Regions from separate parts of the Neorhizobium tomejilense genome, predicted to be linked through region 2. Evidence: predicted binding sites of a transcription regulator. Region 2 holds the regulator's gene; the other holds the start of a gene.
What was found. Region 2 encodes PhoB, which activates phosphate uptake and scavenging genes when phosphate is short. Its sites were predicted from a motif close to TGTCATNNANCTGTCAT; they were not measured.

Region 1 (7,165 bases), 180 kb from region 2:
GCAGCAACGGCGGCGACTCCAAGAATACCCTATATTGCTCTTTCTGCGGAAAGAGCCAGCACGAAGTCCGGAAGCTGATCGCCGGACCGACCGTATTCATCTGCGATGAATGCGTCGAGCTGTGCATGGACATCATCCGCGAAGAGAACAAGACCTCGATGGTCAAGTCCCGCGACGGCGTGCCCACGCCTCAGGACATCATCAAGGTCCTCGACGAATACGTCATCGGCCAGAAGCAGGCCAAGCGCATCCTGTCGGTGGCGGTGCATAACCATTACAAGCGCCTGGCGCACGCCTCCAAGGGCGGCGACGTCGAGCTTGCGAAGTCGAACATCATGCTGGTCGGCCCGACCGGCTGCGGCAAGACCTATCTTGCCCAGACGCTCGCCCGCATCATCGACGTTCCCTTCACGATGGCCGATGCCACGACGCTGACCGAAGCCGGCTATGTCGGCGAGGACGTTGAAAACATCATCCTGAAGCTTCTGCAGTCTGCGGATTACAATGTCGAACGCGCCCAGCGCGGCATCGTCTATATTGACGAAGTCGACAAGATCTCCCGCAAGTCCGACAACCCGTCCATCACCCGCGACGTGTCGGGCGAGGGCGTGCAGCAGGCACTTCTGAAGATCATGGAAGGCACGGTTGCCTCGGTCCCGCCGCAGGGCGGCCGCAAGCATCCGCAGCAGGAATTCCTGCAGGTCGACACGACGAACATCCTGTTCATCTGCGGCGGCGCCTTTGCAGGCCTCGACAAGATCATCTCGGCCCGCGGCGAAAAGACCTCGATCGGCTTCGGCGCCTCCGTGAAGTCTGCGGAAGACCGTCGCGTCGGCGAAGTGCTGCGCGAACTGGAGCCGGAAGATCTGGTGAAGTTCGGCCTCATCCCGGAATTCATCGGCCGTCTGCCGGTTCTGGCGACCCTCGAAGACCTCGACGAGGACGCGCTGATCCAGATCCTGTCCGAGCCGAAGAATGCGCTGATCAAGCAGTACCAGCGCCTGTTCGAGATGGAAGACGTCGATCTGACCTTCCACGAGGATGCGCTGCGCGAGATCGCCAAGCGGGCGATCACCCGCAAGACCGGCGCCCGCGGCCTGCGCTCGATCATGGAGAAGATCCTTCTCGACACCATGTTCGAGCTGCCGACGCTCGAAGGCGTGCGCGAAGTGGTCATCTCCGACGACGTCGTGCGTGGAAACGCCCGGCCGCTCTACATCTATGCCGACCGGCAGGATGAAAAGGCGAACGTTTCGGCCTGATCCGCCCGTTCCGAACCGCACAATGCAAGAGGCCCTGTCGGGGCCTCTTTTTTATGTTGGTGGATAGCCTTGCTTATTTTGATTTTTCCACCATTTTTGCCTCGCGAAGAATTGCACCATATTCGTCTTGCATTAGAGACGGTGCGGGAAGATCATCGATGTTCGGGCTGCTTCGCCTGCATGTGATCGCAGGTTGGCAGTTCCGGTGAGTCGCGTCCCGTGTCCTTAGGCGTTCCGCGTGGCGTAATGTGCGCACGCTTTGTAATACCCCTGTCACAATCCCAGCGGCGGCGGCCTTGCAAGGCTTGAAATCAAATTTCGAAAACTCCACTTTGGGCGAGAGTGAAGTGCCCGGGTGATTTGCCCGGGACGTATCCCGGAAACGGGACGATGGAAAGGAAATGAAATGACGAATTCAACGTCTGCGACTGGTAGCGAAACCTATCCGGTGCTGCCGCTGCGCGACATTGTGGTCTTTCCGCATATGATCGTGCCTTTGTTCGTCGGACGGGAGAAGTCTATTCGCGCGCTCGAAGAGGTGATGGGTTCCGACAAGCAGATCATGCTGGTCACCCAGATCAACGCCGGCGACGACGATCCCGAACCCTCGGCAATCTACAAGGTCGGCACCGTCGCCAACGTGCTGCAGCTCCTGAAGCTGCCCGACGGCACCGTCAAGGTTCTGGTCGAAGGCCGCTCGCGCGCCAAGATCGACGGCTATACCGACCGTGAAGAATTCTACGAGGCGACGGCGAGCGTTCTTGCCGAACCCGACGAGGATGCGGTCGAGGTCGAAGCCCTGTCGCGCTCCGTGGTTTCCGAGTTCGAAAACTACGTGAAGCTCAACAAGAAGATCTCGCCGGAAGTGGTGGGCGCCGCAAGCCAGATCGAGGACTATTCGAAGCTGGCCGATACGGTCGCTTCGCATCTGTCGATCAAGATCACCGAAAAGCAGGAAATGCTGGAAACGGTTTCCGTCAAGCTGCGCCTCGAAAAGGCGCTCGGCTTCATGGAAGGCGAGATCTCAGTCCTTCAGGTGGAAAAGCGTATCCGCTCGCGTGTAAAACGCCAGATGGAGAAGACCCAGCGCGAGTACTACCTCAACGAACAGATGAAGGCGATCCAGAAGGAGCTCGGCGACGGCGAGGAAGGCCGCGACGAGATGGCCGAACTGGAAGAGCGCATCGCCAAGACCAAGCTATCCAAGGAAGCCAAGGAAAAGGCCGATGCCGAGCTGAAGAAGCTCAAGCAGATGAGTCCGATGTCGGCGGAAGCCACCGTCGTGCGCAACTATCTCGACTGGCTGCTCGGTATTCCGTGGGCCAAGAAGTCGAAGGTCAAGGCCGACCTCAACAATGCCGAGAAGATCCTCGAAGCGGATCACTTCGGCCTCGACAAGGTCAAGGAGCGCATCGTCGAATATCTCGCCGTGCAGGCCCGTGCGACCAAGCTCAAGGGTCCGATCCTGTGCCTCGTCGGCCCTCCGGGCGTCGGCAAGACCTCGCTCGCCCAGTCGATCGCCAAGGCGACCGGCCGCGAATACGTGCGCATGGCTCTCGGCGGCGTCCGTGACGAAGCTGAAATCCGCGGCCACCGCCGCACCTATATCGGCTCGATGCCCGGCAAGGTCATCCAGTCGATGAAGAAGGCCAAGAAGTCCAACCCGCTCTTCCTGCTCGACGAGATTGACAAGATGGGCATGGATTTCCGCGGCGACCCGTCTTCGGCCCTGCTCGAAGTGCTGGATCCGGCGCAGAACTCGACCTTCATGGACCATTACCTGGAAGTCGAATACGACCTGTCCGACGTGATGTTCATCACCACGGCGAACACGCTGAACATCCCGGCTCCGCTGATGGACCGAATGGAAATCATCCGCATCGCCGGTTACACCGAGGATGAGAAGCGCGAAATCGCCAAGCGTCACCTTCTGCCGAAGGCGATCAAGGAACATGCCCTGCAGCCGAACGAATTCTCGGTCACCGACGATGCCCTGATGGCGATCAGCCAGCAGTACACGCGGGAAGCCGGCGTTCGTAGCTACGAGCGCGAGCTGATGAAGCTCGCCCGCAAGGCGGTCACCGAGATCATCAAGGGCAAGACCAAGTCGGTTGCGATCACCGCGGCCAACATTTCCGACTACCTCGGCGTTCCGCGCTTCCGCCATGGCGAAGCCGAGGGCGAGGATCAGGTCGGCGTGGTCACGGGTCTCGCATGGACGGAAGTCGGCGGCGAGCTGCTGACGATCGAAGGCGTGATGATGCCGGGCAAGGGCCGCATGACGGTCACCGGCAACCTCAAGGAAGTCATGAAGGAATCCATCTCGGCGGCGGCATCCTATGTCCGCAGCAGGGCCGTGGATTTCGGCATCGAACCGCCGCGTTTCGACAAGTCGGACATCCACGTCCACGTACCGGAAGGTGCCACTCCGAAGGACGGCCCGTCCGCCGGTGTCGGCATGGCAACCGCGATCGTCTCGATCATGACCGGCATTCCCGTTCGCAAGGACGTCGCGATGACCGGCGAGATCACCCTTCGCGGCCGCGTGCTGCCGATCGGCGGCCTCAAGGAAAAGCTGCTTGCCGCCCTTCGCGGCAACATCAAGACCGTTCTGATCCCGGAAGAAAATGCCAAGGATCTGGCCGAGATTCCGGACAACGTGAAGAACAACATGGAGATCATTCCGGTTTCCCGCATGGGTGAGGTGATCCGTCACGCGCTCGTCCGTCAGCCGGAAGCGATCGAATGGGATGGTACGGTGGAAACGCCGCTGATCACCACGGTCGAAGGCGTGGACGACGCAGGCGTTGCCGTCGCACACTGATCGATAGCCTTTTGGTTATGCCAAATTGGCACCAGCAATGAAAAAAGCCGGCAAAACGCCGGCTTTTTTTGTGAAAAATAACGCGGACCCCTTGTTTTTCAGGCGATTGCGGAGCTTTTGGGTTGCCACGGGCGGGCGCCTGACTATTGTCTGCCCCGATTACATGAGTCGTTCCAAAACCGTTTGAAAGGGGTGGAAACATGAATAAGAATGAGTTGGTATCCGCAGTGGCCGAGAAGGCCGGCCTCTCTAAGGCTGATGCCGCATCCGCTGTAGACGCCGTTTTTGAGACCGTACAGGCTGAACTGAAGAAGGGCGGCGATATCCGTCTTGCCGGTTTCGGCAGCTTCTCCGTTTCCCGTCGCGAAGCGTCCAAGGGTCGTAATCCTTCGACCGGCGCCGAAGTCGACATCCCGGCACGTAACGTGCCGAAGTTCTCGGCCGGCAAGGGCCTGAAGGACGCAGTCAACAGCTAACGCGCTGCCTTTAAGGCATCCTGTTACAGTCTCGCATTTGAAAAGGCCCGGGTTTTCCCGGGCCTTTTTTACGAATTGCTAATCTCCACCGGCCAGGACGCCGGATGCGAAAACTGTCATCTGCCTGTCACGACCGTGGCTCACAAGCCACCTGTGTTTCATGGACAGGAGGGCTTCCCATGACGTTTTCACTTCGTGCCGCGTTGACTGCAGCACTTCTTGCTTCGGTCGCCGTGCCGGCGAGCGCCGAGCAGGTTTTCAACCGCATCGCATCTTTCCCGGTCGCCGCCAATCTTCCCGCCGACAAGGACAAGCTGAGCGTCAGCTCGGCCGAAATCGTCACCGCCAGCGAAGACGGCATGACGCTCATCTATACCGATAGCCCGCTCGGCGCGATCGGCTTCGTCGACATCACCGATCCGAAGGCCCCGAAGGCGCTCGGCGCGCTCACCTTCAAGGGCGAGCCGACCTCGGTTGCCTCGGTCGGCAAGAAGGTTCTCGCCGCCGTCAACACCGGCGAAAGCAAGCAGAAGCCGACCGGCATCCTCGCCGTCGTCGACATTGCGACGAAGAAGGTCGACCTGACCTGCGATCTCGGCGGCCAGCCGGACTCGATCACTGTCTCCAAGGACAAGACCTTTGCCGCGATCGCCATCGAGAACGAGCGCGACGAGGACGTCAACGATGGCGCCCTCCCGCAGATGCCGGCCGGCGACCTGGTGATCGTCTCCCTGAAGGACGGCACCGCCGACTGCGCTTCAATCAAACACGTGACGCTGACCGGCCTTGCCGGTGTCGCGCCGGAAGACCCGGAGCCGGAATTCGTCGCCATCAACGACAATGGCGAAATTGCCCTGACAATGCAGGAAAACAACGAGATCGTCATCATCGACGGCAAGACCGGCCAGGTCACCGGCCACTTCTCCGCCGGCAAGGCCGATCTCGAAGGCATCGACAACAAGACCGACGGCCAGCTGTCCTTCACCGGCAAGGCTTCAGCGCTGCGCGAGCCCGACGCCGTCAAGTGGCTCGACAACAACCGCCTCGTGGTCGCCAACGAAGGTGACTGGAAGGGCGGCTCGCGCGGCTTCACCATCTTCGACCGCACCGGCAAGGTTCTCTACGAATCAGGCGCCTCGCTGGAGCGCGCCGTCGCCCGTCTCGGCCATTTCCCGGAAAAGCGCGCGCGCTCGAAGGGCATCGAGGTCGAAGGCATGGAAGCCGCGACCTTCAACGGCCAGAAGTATCTCTTCCTGCTCGCCGAACGCGCCTCTGTCGTCGCCGTCTACAAGGACACCGGCGCCGAGCCGCAGCTCATGCAGATCCTGCCCTCGGGCGTCTCGCCGGAAGGCGCCGTCGCCATTCCGGGCCGCAACCTGTTTGCGACCGCCAATGAAGTCGATCTCGGCAAGGACGGCGGCGCCCGTTCGCATGTGATGATCTACGCCCTGGAAGAAGGCGTGGCCAGCTATCCGAAGCTCGTCTCCAAGGACGTCGACGGCAACGTGCTCGGCTGGGGCGCGCTCTCGGGCCTGGTCGGCGACGCCCAGAAGGACGGCATCCTCTATGCCGTCAGCGACTCGGTCTACACCATGCAGCCGTCGATCTTCACCATCGACACCACCAGGAAGCCCGCCGAAATCACCGGCGTCCTGCGCATCACCCGCGGCGGCCAGCCGGCCCAGAAACTCGACATCGAGGGCATTGCGCTCGACGGCAAGGGCGGTTTCTGGCTGGCGTCGGAAGGCGACTCCGCCAAGCTGACCGGCCATGGCCTCTACAACGTCGACGCCAAGGGCGAGATCAAGGCCGAGATCGGCCTTCCCGCAGACCTGCTCGCTGGCGAGACCCGCTTCGGTTTCGAAGGCGTGACGACGGTCGGGTCAGGCGACGATATGGTCCTGTGGATGGCGATGCAGCGCGAGTGGAAGGATGACCCGAAGGGCACCGTCAAGCTCGTCTCCTACAAGCCGAAGTCCAAGGAATGGGGCGCCGTGCGCTACCCGCTCGACAAGGCCGGGGCAGGCTGGGTCGGCCTTTCGGAAATCACCGCCCATGGCGACTATGTCTACATCATCGAGCGCGACAACCAGATCGGCGATGCCGCCAAGCTGAAGAAACTCTACCGGGTGGCGATCGCTGACCTGAAACCGGCCAAGATCGGCGCCGAACTGCCGGCGGTGAAAAAGGAAGAAGCCCACGATTTCATCCCGGATCTGAAGGCTTCGAACGGCTACGTGGTCGACAAGCTGGAAGGCTTCACCTTCGACAAGTCCGGCAAGGCCTTCGCCGTCACCGACAACGACGGCGTCGACGACAGCTCCGGCGAGACGCTGTTCTTCCCGGTCGACCTCAAGGGCACTCACTGAGCCTTCAAGGCTGAAACGGAAAAGGCCGGGTTTTGCCCGGCCTTTTTGTGTTTCTGGGGATCGTGGTCGGTAGGTCTCAGTGTTTGATCTGCCATTTTTTGAGGGGCAGGCTCGGCGTTCCTACCAGCGCTGATGCACATGCGGGGCAACCAGCCGCGCGTAGATTTCCTTGGTCGCCGTCATCACGTCGGCCGAAAGTGCGGCAAGCTCTGCCGCCGCCGCATTGCTCCTGGC
Region 2 (7,165 bases):
ACTGGAAGCCTGCAAGGCAGCCGGCGTGACTGACGTCCAGGAAATTCGCATCGGTTACGATGGTATCGTCTTCGCGGCCGCCAGCAGCAACGGCGACATGAAGATCGAGCCGAAGGACTTCTACAAGGCTCTTGCCGCTGAAGTGGTTGTTGACGGAAAGCTCGTCGCCAACCCTTACAAGAACTGGTCGGAGATCAACCCGACTCTGCCGAAGGGCCCGATCGCTGCCTATATTCCGGGTACGAAGCACGGTACGCGCGAAGTCTTCGAAGAGAAGGTATTGTCAGAAGGCTGCAAGGAAGTTGGTGCCGCGGAAGCCATCAAGAAGCTCGTTCCGGACGCCAAGCAGGCGACCGCCAAGTGCGTCGCTGTTCGCAAGGACGGCGTTGCTGTGGACATCGACGGCGACTATACCGAGACGCTCGCTCGTATCGCCGCCAACAAGACTGGCGTCGGTGTATTCGGCCTCGCCTTCTACGAAAACAATGCCGATAAGCTGAAAGTCGCCACCGTCAACGGCATCAAGCCGACCGCGGCTGTGATTGCTGACGGTACCTATCCCGTCTCCCGCCCGCTGTTCTTCTACGTCAAGAAGGCTCACCTGGGTGTTGTTCCGGGCCTCAAGGAATACGTCGAGTTCTTCACCTCTGATGACATGATCGGTCCTGACTCGCCGCTCGTCGAGTACGGCCTCGTTGCCGCTCCGGAAGCGCAGCGCGTGCAGCTCCGCAAGGACTTTGCCGCTGGCAAGACCATGTAATTGAAAGACCGGCGCCGCTTTTGAAGCGGCGCCGTTTTCTCTCCGACCGAGGGCTTTTGCCTTGGTGGGGAATCGTCGGTTTTGTGGCGATGGTGTTGCGCGAGGCGCGACGGCGATGCGATTGGTTCCGATGAACGGAGCTGGGCGGTGATGGGTTGCCGCCGAAGGCGGTACGCCGGGGGATTATGATGAACACATCACTAATATTGTTGATTTTGGCGATAATCGGCATAGCCGGTTACGTCGCCGGTGCCCGGTATGCAATGGCACTGGTCGGAGGTATTTCCTCCAAACTTCATTCGCGGCCTGGATATTACGGTTCTTTTGTCGCCGTCTGGGCGATCTTGCCGGCCGTCGTCATTCTTTTTGTCTGGCTGGTCGCCAGCCCCATGTATATCAGCTCCTCGGTGCGCGGTGCGTTTCCCGAAGAGGTGAAAACTCAATCGCAGGCCGAGCAGGGCCTGAGCTACGGCATGATCACCTCGATTGCCCGCGGCATGAATGCGCTGACCGGCGATGAGATCGCCCGCATCGAAAATAATCCGGTGGAGCTTCGTGCTGCGCTTGGCGCCAAGGGCGTTCCGCTTGCGGGTGATCCGCAGCCCTTCATGGTCAAGGCCGCTGCCGAACTGAACAGGATGACCTTCGTCAGCCGTGTCCTCATGACGATCCTCGTTCTGGGGGCTTCCATCGGCGGCGCCCTCTTTGCTTACCGCCAGATCGCACCGCGCTTCCGTGCCCGCAACCGGGTGGAAAAAGTGATCCTCGGCAGCCTCGTCGTCGCTTCTTCGATCGCCATTCTGACCACGGTCGGCATCGTCGCATCGATGCTGACGGAAGCCGCCCACTTCTTCACCGCCATTCCCGCCTGGGAATTCTTCTTCGGCACGGTATGGGATCCGCGTTTTGCGGCTGCGGGTTCGGGTGGCTCCGAAGGTCAGTTCGGCCTCATTCCGCTGCTGCTCGGCACGCTCTATATCGGTTTCGTCGCGATGCTCTTCGCGGTTCCGATCGGCCTCTTTTCGGCAATCTACATGTCGGAATACGCCTCGCCGAAGGTCCGCTCGGTCGCCAAGCCGCTGCTCGAAGTGCTCGCCGGCATTCCGACCATCGTCTACGGCTTCTTCGCATTGACGACAGTCGGTCCGTTCCTTCGCGACATTTCTTCGCAGCTGAACGGCCTCGTCACCGGCGATTATGCCAACTTCATCCAGGCACAGAGCGTTCTGACGGCCGGTTTCGTCATGGGCATCATGCTGATCCCCTACGTCTCCTCGCTGTCGGACGACATCATCACGGCAGTGCCTCGCGCCCTGCGTGACGGTTCGCTCGGTCTCGGCGCCACCCGTTCGGAAACCATCAAGAAGGTCGTCCTGCCGGCCGCTCTGCCGGGCATCGTCGGCGCGCTCCTGATGACCGCCTCGCGCGCCGTCGGCGAAACCATGATCGTCGTGCTTGCGGCCGGTGTCGCCGCCCGCCTGCAGATCAATCCGTTCGAGCCGATGACGACCGTGACCGTGAAGATCGTCAACCAGCTGACGGGTGACCTTGAGTTCACCTCGCCGCAGACCCTGGTTGCCTTCGCGCTGGGCATCACGCTGTTCGCAATCACGCTTTGCCTCAACATCTACGCGCTCTATATCGTGCGCAAATACCGGGAGCAGTACGAATGACCGATGTGGTTTCTCCCGCCGCCGGCATCCCCAAGGCCAAGTCCGTCCGTCGCGATATCGGCATCAAGCGCCGTTACGCTGCCGAGCGTCGCTTCCGCGCCTATGGCATCGCCGCGCTTTCCTTCGGCATCATCTTCCTGATGCTTCTCCTGTGGTCGGTAGTCTCCAAGGGTTACACCGCGTTCCAGCAGACCATGATCACCATGCCGGTCGAGTTTTCGCAGCAGATCATCGACCCGCAGAACGAACGGGCCACCAACCCGCAGAAGCTGATGACGGCAAACTATCCGGTCGTCGCCCGCAACGCGCTCGCCAAGCTGCTCAACGTCAGCGTGGACGACCGCGTCGCAGCCCGCGCAGTCAACCAGATGCTGTCGGATGGTGTCCGCGTTCAGCTGCGTGACCTGGTGGTCGCCAATCCGGCGATCATCGGCACGACGCAGACGGTAAGACTGCTCGCTTCCGGCGATATCGACTCGGCCTACAAGGGCCAGATCGACCTCAACGTCGGCCAGGAGAACCGCAAGATCAACGACCAGCAGCTCGGCTGGATGACGCAGCTCTCCGACAGCGGAGCGCTTGCCAAGCATTTCAACGGCGGCATTTTTGTCAACGGCGCATCGAGCCGTCCGGAAGCGGCCGGCGTCGGCGTCGCGCTCATCGGCTCGTTCTACATGATGCTGATCGTGCTTGTCCTGGCGCTGCCGATCGGCGTCGCCGCCTCGATCTATCTCGAGGAGTTCGCCCCGAAGAACAAGTTCACCGACCTGATCGAGGTGAATATCAACAATCTCGCGGCCGTTCCCTCGATCGTCTACGGTCTTCTCGGTCTGGCGGTCTTCGTCAACTTCATGGGTCTGCCGCGTTCCGCCTCCTTCGTCGGCGGTCTGGTGCTCACCCTCATGACGCTGCCGACGATCATCATCGCGACCCGCGCGGCACTGAAGGCCGTGCCGCCATCGATCCGGGCGGCCGCCCTCGGGCTCGGCGCATCGAAGATGCAGACGATCTTCCACCATGTCCTGCCGCTTGCCATGCCGGGCATCCTGACCGGCACCATCATCGGCCTGGCCCACGCACTCGGCGAAACCGCGCCGCTGCTCCTGATCGGCATGGTGGCCTTCGTCGCCAACTATCCGACCACGCCGCTCGACCCGTCGACGGCGCTGCCGGTCCAGATCTACATGTGGGCGAACGAAGCGGAGCGCGCGTTCGTCGAGCGTACCTCGGGAGCAATCATCATCCTGCTCCTGTTCCTCATCCTAATGAATGTTGGCGCAATTCTCTTGCGGCGTCGCTTCGAGCGGCGCTGGTAGAAGGAGTATGACAATGAATATGATGTCAGAATCGGCAGTAGAAAAGGCGCTGGACCAAAAGATGAGCGATGCTTCCCACAAGATGATCGGCAAGGACGTTTCGGTTTACTACGGCGAAAAGCGTGCGCTTTTCGACGTGAACCTCAACGTCCGCGAAAACACTGTGACGGCTCTCATCGGTCCTTCCGGCTGCGGCAAGTCCACCTTCCTGCGCTGCCTCAACCGCATGAACGACACGATCGAGAATTGCCGCGTCACCGGCAAGATCACCCTCGACACGGACGATATCTACGACAATAACATCGACGTCGTGGAACTTCGCGCCCGCGTCGGCATGGTGTTCCAGAAGCCGAACCCGTTCCCGAAGACCATCTACGAGAACATTTCCTACGGTCCGCGCATCCACGGCCTTTCCAAGAACAAGGCCGACATGGACCAGATCGTCGAGGCGAGCCTGCAGCGCGCCGGCCTCTGGGGCGAAGTCAAGGATCGCCTGCACGAATCCGGCACCGGCCTCTCCGGCGGCCAGCAGCAGCGTCTGTGCATCGCCCGTGCGATCGCCGTGTCGCCGGAAGTCATCCTCATGGACGAACCCTGCTCGGCTCTCGACCCGATCGCCACCGCCAAAGTCGAAGAACTCATCCATGAACTGCGTGCCAACTACACGATCGTGATCGTGACGCACTCGATGCAGCAGGCTGCCCGCGTGTCGCAGCGCACCGCCATGTTCCATCTCGGCCAGCTCGTCGAGGAGAACGACACCGACAAGATGTTCACCAATCCCGACGATCAGCGCACCCAGGATTACATCATGGGCCGCTTCGGCTGATCCAGCCGATTGTGCCGCCTGAAAATCAATTTTGAGGACTAGAAGATGGCATCGACCCATATCCTGTCGGCTTATGACGACGAACTGAAATACCTGAGCCGCCGCATCTCCGAAATGGGCGGCCTCGCCGAGCAGATGTGCTCGGACGCCGTGCGGGCGCTGGTCAATTCCGACGCCGCACTCGCGCAGAAGGTCATCTCCGACGACGTGATCCTCGATCACGCCGAGCGCGAGATCGGCGACAAGGCGATCATCACGATCGCCCGCCGCCAGCCGGTTGCGGCCGACCTTCGCGAGATCGTCGGTTCGCTGCGCATCGCCTCCGATCTCGAGCGCGTCGGCGACCTTGGCAAGAACACCGCCAAGCGCGTTATCGCGGTTCAGGGCACCGGCGTTCCGCGCAAGCTCGCCCGCGGCCTCGAACATCTCTCCGATCTCGCCCTCGTGCAGCTCAAGGACGTCCTCGACGTCTATGCGACGCGTTCGGCGGAAAAGGCCGAGGCGATCCGTAGCCGCGACGAGGAAATCGACGCGATGTACACCTCGCTGTTCCGCGAGCTCCTCACCTACATGATGGAGGATCCGCGCAACATCACCACCTGCACGCATCTTCTGTTCTGCGCCAAGAACATCGAGCGTATCGGCGACCACGCCACCAATATCGCCGAGACCATCTACTACATGACGACGGGCGCCCAGCCGGAAGGCGATCGTCCGAAGGACGACTCGTCGAACACGCTCGGCGCGATCACTGAATAGAACTGACGGAGCAGGCCAAGAATGCTGCCGAAAATCGCTGTCGTAGAAGACGAAGAAGCGCTGAGCGTGCTTCTTCGTTACAATCTGGAAGCCGAGGGTTATGAGGTCGATACCGTTTTGCGGGGCGACGAAGCCGAAATTCGGCTTCAGGAGCGAGTACCGGACCTTCTGATCCTGGACTGGATGCTGCCCGGCGTTTCCGGCATCGAACTCTGCCGCCGGCTGCGCATGCGCCCGGAAACCGAGCGCCTGCCGATCATCATGCTGACGGCCCGCGGCGAGGAGAGCGAACGTGTCCGCGGCCTCGCCACCGGCGCCGACGACTATGTGGTAAAACCCTTCTCGACGCCGGAACTGATGGCCCGCGTCAAGGCCATGCTGCGCCGGGCCCGGCCCGAGGTGCTCTCCAGCGTTCTCCGCTGCGGCGATATCGAGCTCGATCGGGAAACCCATCGCGTTCACCGCAAGAGCCGCGAAGTGCGCCTTGGCCCGACCGAATTCCGCCTGCTCGAATTCCTGATGGCAGCGCCAGGGCGGGTCTTTTCCCGCTCGCAGCTTCTGGACGGCGTCTGGGGCCACGACATCTATGTCGACGAGCGTACCGTCGACGTCCATGTGGGAAGACTTCGCAAGGCACTCAACTTCTCCAACATGCAGGATGTCATCCGCACCGTCCGCGGTGCCGGATACTCCATGGAAACATAGTTGGTGGCCACGAGATGAGCGCGCGGGTCCTGTTGGTCGACGACGACGAGTCGTTCCGTCTGATATTGCAGAAAGCCCTCGTGGCCGACAGCTTCGTCGTATCGATGCTGGCAAGTGGAGCCGAGATCTCAGATCGCCTGAAAGCCGTTCCGCCGGATATCCTGGTCATGAGTTCGGATCTTCCGGGCGTGCGAGGTCTCGAGGTCTGCCGCGAGGTGCGTCTCGACCCTGTCCTGTCGCGCCTTCCGATCATCCTCCTCGTGCCGTCGGGTGGCGAAGGCCTTCACATTATCGCGCTGGCGGCAGGTGCCGACGATTGCCTGATGAAGCCATTTTCCCCGGTCGAGCTCGTCGTCCGTGTGAAGAACCTGCTGAGGCGCGTCAATCCCGCCCTCCTGGACCACATGCTCAAGGTCGGCGATCTCACGCTCGACCGGGAAGCCCATCGAGTTCACCGGCAGAAACGCGAGGTCAAGCTCGGGCCGAAGGAGTTCAAGCTCCTTGAATTCCTGATGCGGACACCGGGCAAGGTCTATTCCCGCTCGGAGCTCAAGGCATCCCTATGGGGCGACGACACGACCGTCGATGAGCGCGCGATCGACGTCCATATAGGCCGGCTTCGCAAAGTCATCAGCCTTGGCAAGTCCGACAACGTGATCCGGACCGTGCGCGGCGCCGGATACGCATTGGGCGATTTCTGACGCCTTCTCGTTGGACTTGAGTCCAACCTTTATCCTGACCGTCTCATTGCGACCCGGCGGACCATTGCCATGGAGGCTGGCGAAGCAGCATTCGGCGTCTATTGAAACTATGCAGCGCCTTTTATCAACGCCTCCGCCGTACCTTGCGGGTCGACCGCAATCACCTTCAGATATGCCTTTGCCGGTTGGTCCGGTTCGGATCGACCTTGTTCCCAGTCGCGCAACGTGCCGAGCGGAATCTGGTAGCGGCCGGAAAACTCTTCCTGGGTCAGGCCGAGCGCGCGTCGGATGACCTTGACCTGCGGCATGCGGGGAGCGGAGCGGATCTGTTCGCCCGTCATGGGTGGGTTGTCCGGGTCCCCGAGCGCATTGGCTTCCGCTTCATCGTCGCTCATGGCGTCAAAGCGAGCCCAGTTCGATTG

Region 1: the regulator PhoB is predicted to act here: its motif matches at 4,677-4,693, upstream of ACSQ3G_RS05275 (esterase-like activity of phytase family protein).

The regions. Positions count from the first base shown of each region.
Region 1 covers NZ_CAXUSO020000001.1:1,003,187-1,010,351, forward strand. Annotated here, with positions in the region: gene clpX (ATP-dependent Clp protease ATP-binding subunit ClpX) at 1-1,262, shown strand, start outside; gene lon (endopeptidase La) at 1,669-4,086, shown strand; gene hupB (DNA-binding protein HupB) at 4,287-4,562, shown strand; gene ACSQ3G_RS05275 (esterase-like activity of phytase family protein) at 4,742-6,931, shown strand; gene ACSQ3G_RS05280 (aldo/keto reductase) at 7,052-7,165, opposite strand, start outside.
Region 2 covers NZ_CAXUSO020000001.1:1,179,108-1,186,272, forward strand. Annotated here, with positions in the region: gene ACSQ3G_RS06140 (substrate-binding domain-containing protein) at 1-760, shown strand, start outside; gene pstC (phosphate ABC transporter permease subunit PstC) at 949-2,433, shown strand; gene pstA (phosphate ABC transporter permease PstA) at 2,430-3,749, shown strand; gene pstB (phosphate ABC transporter ATP-binding protein PstB) at 3,763-4,578, shown strand; gene phoU (phosphate signaling complex protein PhoU) at 4,624-5,337, shown strand; gene phoB (phosphate regulon transcriptional regulator PhoB) at 5,359-6,042, shown strand; gene ACSQ3G_RS06170 (winged helix-turn-helix domain-containing protein) at 6,057-6,743, shown strand; gene ACSQ3G_RS06175 (helix-turn-helix domain-containing protein) at 6,851-7,165, opposite strand, start outside.